Regions from separate parts of the Nocardiopsis sp. LDBS1602 genome, predicted to be linked through region 1. Evidence: riboswitches for the same ligand, from Rfam matches in the RefSeq annotation. Region 1 holds a riboswitch; the other holds the start of a gene.

Evidence for each region. A riboswitch is a leader RNA that binds a small molecule or an ion and turns the genes downstream of it on or off. The one in region 1 is predicted to bind S-adenosylmethionine.
Region 2: another riboswitch for S-adenosylmethionine. It lies ahead of thrC (threonine synthase); the one in region 1 lies ahead of U9J66_RS06920 (aminotransferase class V-fold PLP-dependent enzyme).

Annotation. Positions count from the first base shown of each region.
Region 1 is NZ_JAYLVW010000001.1:1,511,971-1,517,799, reverse strand. It holds gene U9J66_RS06930 (CaiB/BaiF CoA transferase family protein) at 1-599, opposite strand, end outside; gene U9J66_RS06925 (DUF3870 domain-containing protein) at 603-986, opposite strand; SAM riboswitch class IV at 1,202-1,316, shown strand; gene U9J66_RS06920 (aminotransferase class V-fold PLP-dependent enzyme) at 1,381-2,751, shown strand; gene U9J66_RS06915 (SAM-dependent methyltransferase) at 3,004-3,720, shown strand; gene U9J66_RS06910 (DinB family protein) at 3,711-4,247, shown strand; gene U9J66_RS06905 (primosomal protein N') at 4,272-5,829, opposite strand, start outside.
Region 2 is NZ_JAYLVW010000002.1:262,340-268,168, reverse strand. It holds gene U9J66_RS09300 (PadR family transcriptional regulator) at 1-557, opposite strand, end outside; gene U9J66_RS09295 (ubiquitin-like small modifier protein 1) at 738-1,016, opposite strand; gene thrC (threonine synthase) at 1,074-2,333, opposite strand; SAM riboswitch class I at 2,347-2,485, opposite strand; gene U9J66_RS09285 (alpha,alpha-trehalose-phosphate synthase (UDP-forming)) at 2,786-4,222, shown strand; gene U9J66_RS09280 (GrpB family protein) at 4,298-4,876, opposite strand; gene U9J66_RS09275 (S8 family serine peptidase) at 5,146-5,829, opposite strand, start outside.

The sequences.
Region 1 (5,829 bases):
ACGGCGGCGTTGAGGCCGGTGAGCACGTCGGTCAGGGCCACCCCCACCTTGCTCGCGGGGCCCTCGGCCGGGCCGGTGGTCGCCATCAGACCGCTCTCGGCCTGCACGACGATGTCGAAACCCGGTCGACCGGTCGGTTCGTGCTCGGGGCCGAAACCGCTCACCGAGCAGTACACGACCGCGGGGTTGCGTTCGCTGATCCGCTCGTAGCCCAGGCCCAGACGGTCGATCACCCCCGGACGGAAGTTCTGGATGACCACGTCGGAGGAGGCGCACAGCTCCTGCACCGCGGCCAGACCCTCGGGGTCCTTCAGGTCCACGGCCAGGCTGCGCTTGTTCCGGTTGACGGACAGGAAGTAGGCGGCCTCGCCGGGGGAGTGCGCGGCCTCGTGCTCCTCGGTGGGCGCGGCGTAGGGCGGCCCCCAGGAACGGGTGTCGTCTCCTCGCCCGGGCTGTTCGATCTTGACGACCTCGGCGCCCATGTCCGCCAACAACATGGTCGCGTAGGGGCCGGCCAGGACCCGGGACAGATCGGCGATCCGGACCCCCGCCAGGGGCAGGGGCGCGTCGGTCGTGGAGGGTTCGGGACTGGTGGTCAAGGGTCACTCCTCGCCGTCGGGGGCAACGGGAAGCTGGTCGCCGTCCCGCAACTGGTAGTAGGTCTCCAGGCAGCGACGCAGGGCCGTCGTGAGCGCGGCGCCCGACTGGCCCGCGTACCGTGTCTGGACCCGATGGACGATCTCCGCGATGTCCTCGGTCACCGAGGCGCCCTCCACCAGGGCACGGAAGAAGTCCTTGGCCAGGTCGGTGAGCAGGGTGGTGTCCGCGGCGACGATGCGGCCGTCCGCGGAGTCCACCGCGAGCACGACACCGAGCCGCTGGTACTGGGAATGGCTCGCCACCGAGTCGGGAAGACGGGCGTAGCCGGAGATGAGCACAACCCTGGGGTTGCGGAAGAGCTGCTGAATACGGTCGTCGCCGTGCAACGGACACACCTCTCGTCTGCGGGCATGCGAAAACTCCGATGGACTGGAGTCTCGCGCCTGAAGGGCGGCCGGGGGAAACCGGACACCCGCGACGTGAGGGCAGTTCGGGAACAGTATGGCCCAGTGGCTCCTCCCGATGTCAAGCAGGGAGGTGTTCCAGACCACAGGAGAGCGCGGGTGCGCCCTCACCGAACGTTGTGTTACATTTCCGCACAGGTCACGAGTGCCAGCGTCAAGCCCCGGCTTGCTGGCCGGCAACCCTCCTTCCGCGGTGGGGTGCCCCGGGTGAGGACCAGGTCCCGACACGACCGTGTCAGACAAGCGCGGACCCCTGAGGCTGAGCCATGCGGAGCCATGCCCTGTGGGTCCCCCGACCCACAGAAGAGGTGCCCTCATGACCACTGTCATCCCGTTCGACCCCGCCCGTGCCGGCCGTACCGACGGAGTGCCCCACCCGGCCTCCCGCCCGGCCTCCGCCGACCGTTCGATCGTCACCGCGGACGGTGGTGTCCCCCTGATCACCGGCGAGCGCGTCGACTACGCCAACTTCGACTACGCGGCCAGCGCCCCCTGTCTGACCGCCGTCGCCGACGCCCTCTCCGCGGCCCTGCCGTTCTACGCCAGTGTGCACCGGGGCGCGGGTCACCACTCCCAGGTCAGCACCGAGGCCTACGAACGCTCCCGGCGCAGCGTCGCCCGCTTCCTGGGGGCACGCCCGGACACCGACGCCGTGGTCTTCGTCCGCGGCACCACCGACGCCCTCAACCTGCTGGCCCGCTCCGTCCCCGAGGGCTGCACCGTGGTGGTCTTCGAGTCCGAGCACCACGCGAGCCTGCTCCCCTGGGAGCACCCCGCGGCCCGCTCCGGCCGGGTGGTGCGGCTGCCGCTGCCCGAGAGCCCCGAGGCCGCCGTCGAGGCCGCGCGCGAGGCCCTGCGCGCGGCGCCGGAGGGACCCCGACTGCTGTGCGTGACGGCGGCCTCCAACGTCACCGGCGAGATCTGGCCGATCGCCGAGCTGGTGGCGGCCGCCCACGCCGAGGACGCCCGAGTGGTGGTCGACGCCGCCCAGTACGTGCCCCACCTGCCGTTCAGCCTCGCCGAGACCGGCGCCGACTACGTGGCGCTGTCCGGGCACAAGCTCTACGCCCCCTTCGGATCCGGGGTGCTGGCCGGACGTTCCGACTGGCTGAGCGAGGCCACCCCCTACCTGTCCGGCGGCGGCGCCACCCGGCGGGTGAGCGAGCACGACGTCCTCTGGAACGACCTGCCGGCCCGGCACGAGGCGGGCAGCCCCAACGTGCTGGGCGCCGTGGCGCTGGCCGCGGCCTGTGACGCCTTCACCCCCGAGGCCCTGGCCGAGCAGCACATCCGTGAGTCGGTCCTGCTGGAGCGGCTGCGTTCGGGGTTCGCCGAGATCGACGGGGTGCACGAGCTGACCCTGTGGGACGCCGAGCACGAACGGGTCGGCATCGTCTCCTTCGTGGTCGACGGGCTGCCCGCGGGCCTGCTGGCCGCCGCCCTGTCGGCGGAGTACGGCATCGGGGTGCGCGACGGCCTGTTCTGCGCCCACCCGCTCACCGACCACCTGCTCCCCGAGGGGCACGACCAGGCGGTCCGCGCCAGCCTCGGCGTGGGGACCACCGAGGAGCACGTCGACCGTCTGGTCGGCGCGGTGGCCGATCTCGTCGCCCGCGGTCCGCGCTGGGAGTACGTCGACCTCGACGGTCGCCTCGTCCCCGCCCCGGACCCGCGCGCCACGCTCTGAACCCCCTCCGAGACCCGCTCCGTCCGGTCCGGGACGCTCCGACGCGGCCCTCGGGACCTCGGTCCCGCACGAACGCGGGACCGAGGTTCGTGTGAAGAGAGCAGAAGGACACATTTCACCCGGGGGTGTGTCGGGTATCACTTTCGCAGACGGTACTATCTGGCCCTGACGGCAAGGCGCGCACCGTCGGGGACCCGACCGGTCCCCTCGGCTCCGGCGCCCTGCCCGCCACAGGCGAACCGGTTGGGGAGCGTGATCGTGACGGACGTCCGAGGACCCGAGGCAGGTCGTCTCACGGCCGTGTTCCGAGAACGTCGACCCCTCCGGGTTCCAGGGCAGCGCCCCCGCGTGGTCGAACTCGACACCCGTGATCGCCCGGCGGCGGACCCGGCACGGGCCGAGGAGATCCGTCTCCACCAGGCCTTCCTCGGTCGGGTCGTCGACTACCTGTGCGCCGACGCGGGCGTACGCCAGTTCGTGGACTGGGGCTGTCCGGTCCCCGGCACGACCGAGCGAATACGCGAGGCCGCCCCCGAGGCCCGGGTCGTCCATGTCGCCCCCGAGGGCACCGCGGGCGTCCTGGCCTCCTCCGGGACCGCGACCGCCCTGTCCGGTGACGGTTCCGGGACCAGGTCGCTCCTTCGCAGGCTCCGTGACAGCGGGCTCGTCGACTTCGGCGAGCCCGTCGCCGTTCTGATGACCCGTCCCTTCCCCTCCGGCGCCGCCCCCGACGGCCTGGGCGACCTGCGCTCCCTCATGCGCGGCGGCGGCTACCTCGCCCTCACCTCCACCGCCCCCCGTGCCGAACTGGAGCGTGCCTTCGACCCCTTCCGCACGCTCGAGCCCGGGGTCGCCGACCTCACCTGGTGGCCCTACCCGGACGAGGACGTGCCCGACCGGGGCTGTGGGATCCTGGCCGGCCTGGGCCGAGTCCGTGAACGAGGAAGGGGTACGAGCCGATGGCGGTGAACTGGAACGGCGAGATCCTCGCTCAGACCCGCTTCTACTGGGACTTCTCGCTGTGGCCCCGTCTCGAGGGGCTCACCGACGAGGAGTTCTACTGGGAGCCGGTGGAGAACTGCTGGACCGTGCGCCGGCGTGAGGACGGACGTCACGCACCCGACGGCGCCTATCCCGAACCCGATCCGCCGCCGGTCACCACCATCGCCTGGCGGCTCGGCCACATCGTGGTCGACGTGCTGGAGACCCGGATCGACCGCCACTTCGGCGACGGCACCGCCAACCGCGACACCATCGACTGGCCCTCGACCGCCGACGAGGCCCGCGAACGCCTGCGCGTCGCCTACCTCACCTGGTCCGAGTACGTGGGGCGGCTCGACGACGAGGACCTGGCCCGGCCGGTCGGCTCGGCCGAACCGTCCCAGTGGTCGACCTTCCCGATGGTCGTCCTGGTCCTGCACCTGAACCGGGAGCTGATCCACCACGGCGCCGAGGTCGCCCTGCTCCGGGACCTCTACCGCGCCGACTTCGGCTAGGAGCGACGCCCGCGTCCGGGGGACTCAGATCACCCGGAGCGGGTCCACCCGCACCTGCGCCAGATGCTCGTCACGGCGGGCGCTGCGCGCCACGGCGGCCGCCTTCAACGCCCGGGCCAGGGCGCCGATCGATCCTCGGGGCACCCGCAACAGGGCGCGTTCGGTCGGCTGCCCACCCTGGTCGGAGCGTTCGGGGTCGATCGGGACCGGTCCGAGCAGTTCGGCCTCCTCGGGCAGGGCGATCTGGTCCAGAAGCTCGCGCACGTGCTCGGCGCCGCCGGTGATCGAGGCCATCGAGACGGCCGGAGGGAAGCCCAACCCCCTGCGGTCGGCCAGCTCGCGTTCGGCGAAACCGCCCGGATCCCAACGCACCAGCGCCTGGACCACCGGGGAGGAGGCGTCCGCCGACACGACCACGGTGCCTCCGGGACGGACCAGGGCGGCGGCGTTCAGCCACCGGCGCAGGGTCTCCTCGGAGGCGCGCAGGTCGGCCCGGTTGAGCAGCGCCCACCCGTCCAACAGGACGGCGGCCGCGTAGCCGTCGCCCTCGACCGTCGGTTCGGCGCCGGGGGTGGCCACCACCAGCGCCGGACGATCCGGCACCCGGGTCAGTACCTCTTCGCGGCCCGAGGTGCGCACCGCCAACGAAGGGAAGGCACGCCCCAGCTCCTCGGCGGTACGGCGGGCCCCCACCACGACGGCGCGCATACGCGTCACCCCGCACTCGGGGCAGGCCCACTGTCCGGCCACACGCCCGCACCAGCCGCAGGAGGGCATGGCGTGCGATCCGCGCAGCGCCAACGGGCCGTGGCAGGCGTCGCAACGGGCGGGCTCCCGGCATCCGGCGCAGGCCAGGCTGTTCAGGTACCCCCTCCGAGGGACCTGGAAGAGCACGGGTCCCGACCTGGTGGCCTCTCGGGCGGAGCGGAGCGCCAGGCTGGGCATACGGGCGGAGCGGGCGGCCTCGTCCCGTGCCAGCTCCCGGTCGTCCCCGGCCGGACGGATGACCGGGGCCCGCCGGCGCAGGGTCGCCCGGTCGGCGAGCAGCGGATGGGCCCACCCCGATTCCACCAGGAGTTGGGCGTCGGTGGTGCGGGTGTGTCCACCGATGAGCGCTCCGGCGCCCGCCTTGTGCGCGCGCATGGCCAGCACCGTGCGCGCGTGCGGGTAGGGGGCGTGCGGCTCCACGTGCACGTCGTCGCCGTCGTCCCACAGCACCACCAGACCCAGGTCGCGCACAGGAGCGAAGACGGCGGCCCTGGTACCGACCACCACCCGGACGCCGCCCCGCAGGACCGACAGCCAACGCCGGTAGCGTTCGGCCGGACCCAGATCGGCGGTGAGCGCCGCGTGCCGACCCTCGCCCAGGTGCCGGACGAGCGCGGCGTCCACCGAGGCCACGTCGCGACCGTCGGGCAGCACGATCACGGTGCCCCGGTCCGCGGCCAGGGCGGCCCGCGCCGCCACCGCGATCGCGTCGGTCCAGTCGGTGCCCGGCAGGGCGTTCCATACGGCGCGGGCGGGCCGGCCCTCGCTCAGCGCGCGGACGAACGCGGGACCTTCCGGATAGGCGTCCCACGGC
Region 2 (5,829 bases), on a different contig from region 1:
CTCGGGCTGTCGTCGGCCATGACGTACTCCCCCGCCTCCAGCGAGGAGATCAACCGCCGGGTCCAGGCGGCACCCGAGTCGAGCGAGTACTCCCAGAGCCGGTAGAGCTCGCGCACGTGGGCGGGCTTCCCCCACTTCGTCTCGGAAGGATCCATCGACTCGCGCACCCCCGCGACGTTCCCCTCCAGCCACTCCAACCGTTCCCGGAGCAGGCCGATCACGTCGGCGCGCGGCAGGCTGGTCATCAGGGTGATCCCGGCGCACAGCATCGCGTGATCGTCGGTGCTGCTCAGCGCCCTGCGAAGGAGCCGGTCGTACTCCGCCTCCCCCTCCTCGGTGATCTCATAGGAGGTGCGATCCGTGACCTCCCCCTCCGCCACGAACTCACGGAGTCTTCCCTGTTCGGAGAGCTTGCGCAGCGCGTGGTAGAGCGAACCCCACTTGACGTTGGCCCACTCCTCGGCGCCCCAGTCCATCAGTTCGCGACCCACCCGGTAGCCGTGCGCCTGCCCGTGGATCCGCACCACACCGAGCACCAACAACCGCGTCGCCGACATCGCCACCCTCGTCCCTGAAGAATCCCGCACCCAGGTTACGAGGGCGCGCGCACGCGCGGGGCGGGCCGCCTCGCGGCCGGCGGTCGTGTTCATGGACCCGAGGGCGCGCGCACGCGAGGGGCGGACGTCTCGGCGAGACGTCCGCCCCTCATGCTCGCGCGAGGTCGTGGAACCCCGGGCTCAGCAGCCTCCGGCCACGGCCGGGATGATCGACACCTGCTGACCGTCCTTGACCTCGGTCTGCAGGCCCTTCTCGAAACGGACGTCCTCGTCGCCGACGTAGACGTTGACGAAGCGGCGCACCTTGCCGTTGTCGTCGAGGATGCGGGCGCGGATGCCCGGGTGGTTGGCCTCCAGGTCGTCGAGGATCTCGGCGAGGGTGGAGCCCTCGGCGCTGACCTCGGAGGCGTCACCGGTGTAGGTGCGCAGGATGGTGGGGACGCGAACGCTGGCGCTCATGTGGTGGTTCTCCTGGTCTGTGAGTGCGGTGGCGAAAGGCGGGCGGGGAGGTGACCGTCAGGCCAGCCCGGCCTCGGTGAACGCCTTCAGCGAGGGCTTGATGGTGGCGGTGACGCCCGCGTCGACCGCGTTGAGGGTCTTGAGCCCGTCGCCGGTGTTGACGATGACGGTCTCCGCCTCGGTGTCGAGCTTCCCCTCACGGACCAGCTTGCGCAGGACGCCGGTGGTCACGCCGCCCGCGGTCTCGGCGAAGATGCCCTCGGTACGGGCGAGGAGCTTGATGGCGTCGACGATCTCGTCGTCGCCCACGTGCTCGATGGAGCCGCCGGTGCGCTGGGCGATGTCGAGGACGTAGGGCCCGTCCGCCGGGTTGCCGATGGCCAGCGACTTGGCGATCGTGTCCGGCTTGACCGGCTGGATGACGTCGTGGCCGCTCTCCCAGGCCTTGGCCACCGGGGAGCAGCCGGTGGCCTGGGCGCCGAAGACCTTGTAGGGGCGGTCCTCGACCAGGCCGACCTTGATCAGCTCTTGGAAGCCCTTGTCGATCTTGGTGAGCTGGGAGCCGGACGCGATCGGGATGACGATCTGGTCGGGCAGCCGCCAGCCGAGCTGTTCGGCGATCTCGTAGGCCAGCGTCTTGGAGCCCTCCGCGTAGTAGGGCCGCAGGTTGACGTTGGTGAAGCCCCAGCTCTCGCCGGCCGGGTCGCCGATGAGCTCGGAGCAGAAGCGGTTGACGTCGTCGTAGTTGCCGTCGATCGCGACGACCTTGCCGCCGTAGACCGCGGCCATGACGACCTTGCCCTCCTCGAGCCCCGCGGGGATGAACACGCAGGACTCGAAGCCGGCCCGGGCGGCGGCGGCGCCGACCGCTCCGGCGAGGTTGCCGGTGGAGGAGCAGGACAGGGTGGTGAACCCGAAGGTGCGGGCGGCCTCGACGGCGATCGCGACCACGCGGTCCTTGAAGGAGTGCGTGGGGTTGCCGGAGTCGTCCTTGACGTGCAGGGAGGAGAGGCCGAGTTCGGCGGCCAGACGGTCGGCGCGGACCAGGGGGGTCAGACCGGGGTTCATGTTCGGGAGCTCGGCCACGTTGTCGGGGACCGGCAGGAGGGAGCGGTAGCGCCAGATGTTCTTGGGGCCGCTCTCGATCTCCTCACGGGAGACGTTCCCGAAGTCGTAGGCGACCTCGAGGGGGCCGAAACAGAAGCTACAGGCGAAGATCGGCGAGAGCTCGTAGCGTTCGCCGCACTCCCGACAGGAGAGGGCGGTCCCCGGACCGAAGGCGCGGACGGCGGTGGGTTCAGTGGCGGCAATCGCCATGGCGAGGCGTCTCCCCTCATCTTTCCTGGTGGCCACCTTGACCCCAGGCCGGAGTTGGCACCTGCCTCGACCGGGACACGAACGCGTGTCCACATGACGAGATGGTTGCCGGGGCTTCGCAGGGCCGGTCCCTCCACCCCTCTGGATGAGCAATATGAAATTGTGGCTCTCTCCTCGGAGAACGCACCGCCACTGTAACGGACGTATCGCCCGGTTTTCCATCGAGGGTGACCCGTATTACACTCGCGTCTCATATTTCGATACAACTTGAGACGGCCTTGTCGGAGCGGGTTCCCGGCGTTCCCCGTGGTGCGACCGCGTCCCGAGGGACCTTGGCCGTGTTTGGATCCGGGGCCCGCAGGCGAGACCTACGGATGCGCCCCTCGTCCGGGCGCCCTTCCACGTGGACCCACCGTCCCACCATCCGCACGCGCTCCTGAGAGGACCAAGACGTGGACAAGGCACAGATCCTCATCGCCTCGAACCGAGGGCCGGTCTCCTTCTCCACCACGGCCGACGGCTCCCTGGAACACCGACGGGGAGGCGGCGGCCTGGTCTCGGGGATGATCTCGGTGGCCACCGGGATCGATTCCCTCTGGGTCTGCGCCGCCCTCTCGGACTCCGACCGGCGCGCCGCCGGTGAGGCCCCGGGGGCGCGGCTGGACCGTACTCACGACCTGGGCGGGATGAGCGTCCACATGTTGGACATCCCGGCGGACGTGCTCACCGGCGCCTACACCGACGTGTCCAACTCGACCCTGTGGTTCGTGCAGCACATGATGTACGACACCCCCAACAAGCCGTCCTTCGGTTCACGTTTCCGAGAACAGTGGGGGCACTACCGCGCCTACAACGAGGCCTTCGCCGACGCGCTGGTGGCCGGGGCCGCCGTCAACGCCCGCGTGGCCGTCCAGGACCTCCACCTGGCCCTGGTCCCCCACATCCTGCGCAACCGCCGCCCCGACCTGCGCATCGCGCACTTCTCGCACACCCCCTGGGCCCCGCCGGAGTACTTCCGGATGCTGCCCTCACAGGTGGCGCGGGAACTACTGGAGGGCATGCTCGGCGCCGACCACCTCGGCTTCCTCAGCCCCCGCTGGGCCGACGCCTTCCTGCGCTGCTGCGCCGAGATCCTGCGCGCCGACGTCGATCTCGAACGACGCACCGTGGAGCACGGCGGCCGGGTGATCGAGGTGGGCGTGCACGCCCTGGGCGCCGACGAGGACCTGCTGCGCGAGAGCGCGGCCGAGCCGGCCGTCGCCGAACGCCGGCGCACCCTGCTCGACCTGGTCGGGGACACCCGGCTCATCGTGCGTGTGGACCGGACCGAGCTGTCCAAGAACATCGTGCGCGGGCTGGAGGCCTACCGGGAGCTGCTGACGGCGCGCCCGGAGTGGCGGGGCCGGGTCACCCATCTGGCGTTCGCCTACCCCAGCCGGGGCGACGTGCCCGAGTACCGCGCCTACACCGAGTCGGTACTGCGGACCGCCAAGGAGATCAACGAGGAGTTCTCGACCGCCGAGTGGACCCCGGTGATCCTGGAGGTCGACGACGACTACCCCCGGTCCCTCGCCTCGTTCCAGCTCGCGGACGTGCTGCTGGTCAACCCCATCAGGGACGGCATGAACCTGGTCGCCAAGGAGGGCCCGGTGCTGTCCGAACGCGACTGCGCCCTGGTGCTCTCCCGTGAGGCGGGGGCCGCCGACGAGCTGGGCGACGCCGCCCTGCTGGTCGACCCCTACGACACGCTGGACACCGCCGAGGCGCTGCACACCGCGTTGACGATGCCCGAGGAGGAGCGGCGCAAGCGCCGGGAGCGTCTGGCCGAGGCGGCGGTGGCCCTGCCGCCGCGCCGCTGGTTCGAGGACCAGCTCCGTTCCCTGGGCTGAGTCGACCGTCTCCACCGGAACGGGCCCTGGACCTTCGGGGCCCGTTCCGTGTCCGTCACCCGTCCGAACCGGGCCTCATTCGGCGTCGGGCACCCGGGCCATGAGTTCGGCGACGATCCCGTTCCTGGCGTCGATGTAGTCCTGGAGCCGCTCCCAGGTGCGTTCGCCCAATTCCCGCTTGAACGCCGCGTAGCGCTCGCGGGCCTCCTCGTCGGCGATGAGAAGGTCGCGGAACGCGCGCATACGTCGCGGTTCGGCGCAGTTCTCGGAGAAGACGAACAGGTTCACGTTGACCCGGGAACCCTTCAGAAGCCGGTATTCGACGCGGTCCGTGCTGCGGACGGACATGCTGTAGCCGGCCCGTTCCAACTCCGGCAGGTAGGTCGAGCCGTCGTCGGGGTCGTCCACCACCATCAGGACGTCGATGCACGGGCGCGCGTCCAGCCCGGGCACGGCGGTGGAGCCGACGTGTTCGATGGTGAGGGCGCGTTCGCCGAGGGCGCCGCGGATCCGGTCGGCCTCCTGCCGGAACAGGTAGGGCCATTTGGGGTCGTGGGGGACGATGGCGATCCGCCCGTTCACCGGGCCCTGTGGGGTCGGTCCGGGCCGGGGCTCGCCGCGTGAGGGAAGCGAGGGGGACTTCAGGGAGGACATTCCACACAGCCTTGTCCCTGGTGATGCGCGAGTCAAGACCTCTCACGTGGCTTACATATGCACGCGCATTTCCTCGATGACGGACTGTTGACCTGGGCTGACCGTCGGCTATGACGCTTTTCTCCGTTTTTATGACGGCACGCGGAACCAACTTTCGCACCGTTCGGAAGAAACGCGCCGACCCGTTTTTCTCCCCCACTCTCCCACCCCTCACATGACGAACGGGGCGCCCCGAGAGGCACCCCGTTCGTCGTCGGTCATAGCGCCGACTACTTGCTCTTGCGGCGACGGCCGCCCTTCCTACGTCGCGACGGCCGCTCCTCCTCACGGGCCTGGGCGGCGCGCTCCAGCGCCAATTCCTCCTCCTCGGCCTCGCGCTCGGCCTTGACCCCGTACGGGTCCGCCGAGCTGCGACGCACCCACAGCACCAGGCCCAGCACGATGACCGCCAGGACCAGGCCGATCAGGGCGAACCACATCCAGAGCGGGATGTGCACGCCCTGGTCCTCCTGCACCAGGTTCTCGTCGATGAGCGGGATGTCCTGCGCCTCGCCCGAGGCGCGGGCCATCGCCGACTCCACGTGCAGCGTGGGCAGGCCGCCGCTCCCCTCCTGGGAGCCCTCGACCATGGCGTCGCGAAGCTGCGCCGGGTCCAGCTGCGGGTACTCGGCGGTGAGAAGGGCCGCCGCTCCGGCGGTGATGGCCGCCGCGTAGGGCGCGCCGTCCACCTGGGTCTGTCCCATGTCCGGGCCCGCGGTCTCCAGCTCGACGCCGGGGGCGGTCAGGTCGATGAGGGAGGCGTCGGGCGACTCCGGTACGAGTCCCCCGTTCTGGTCCACCCCCGCCACGGCCAGGACGTTGGGGTCCTCCTCGCCACCGGCCGGGCCGACCACCAGGGTGTCGCGATCCGCGGCGAAGGCCGTGGCCTCCAGCAGCGCCTCGCTCCCGTCGCC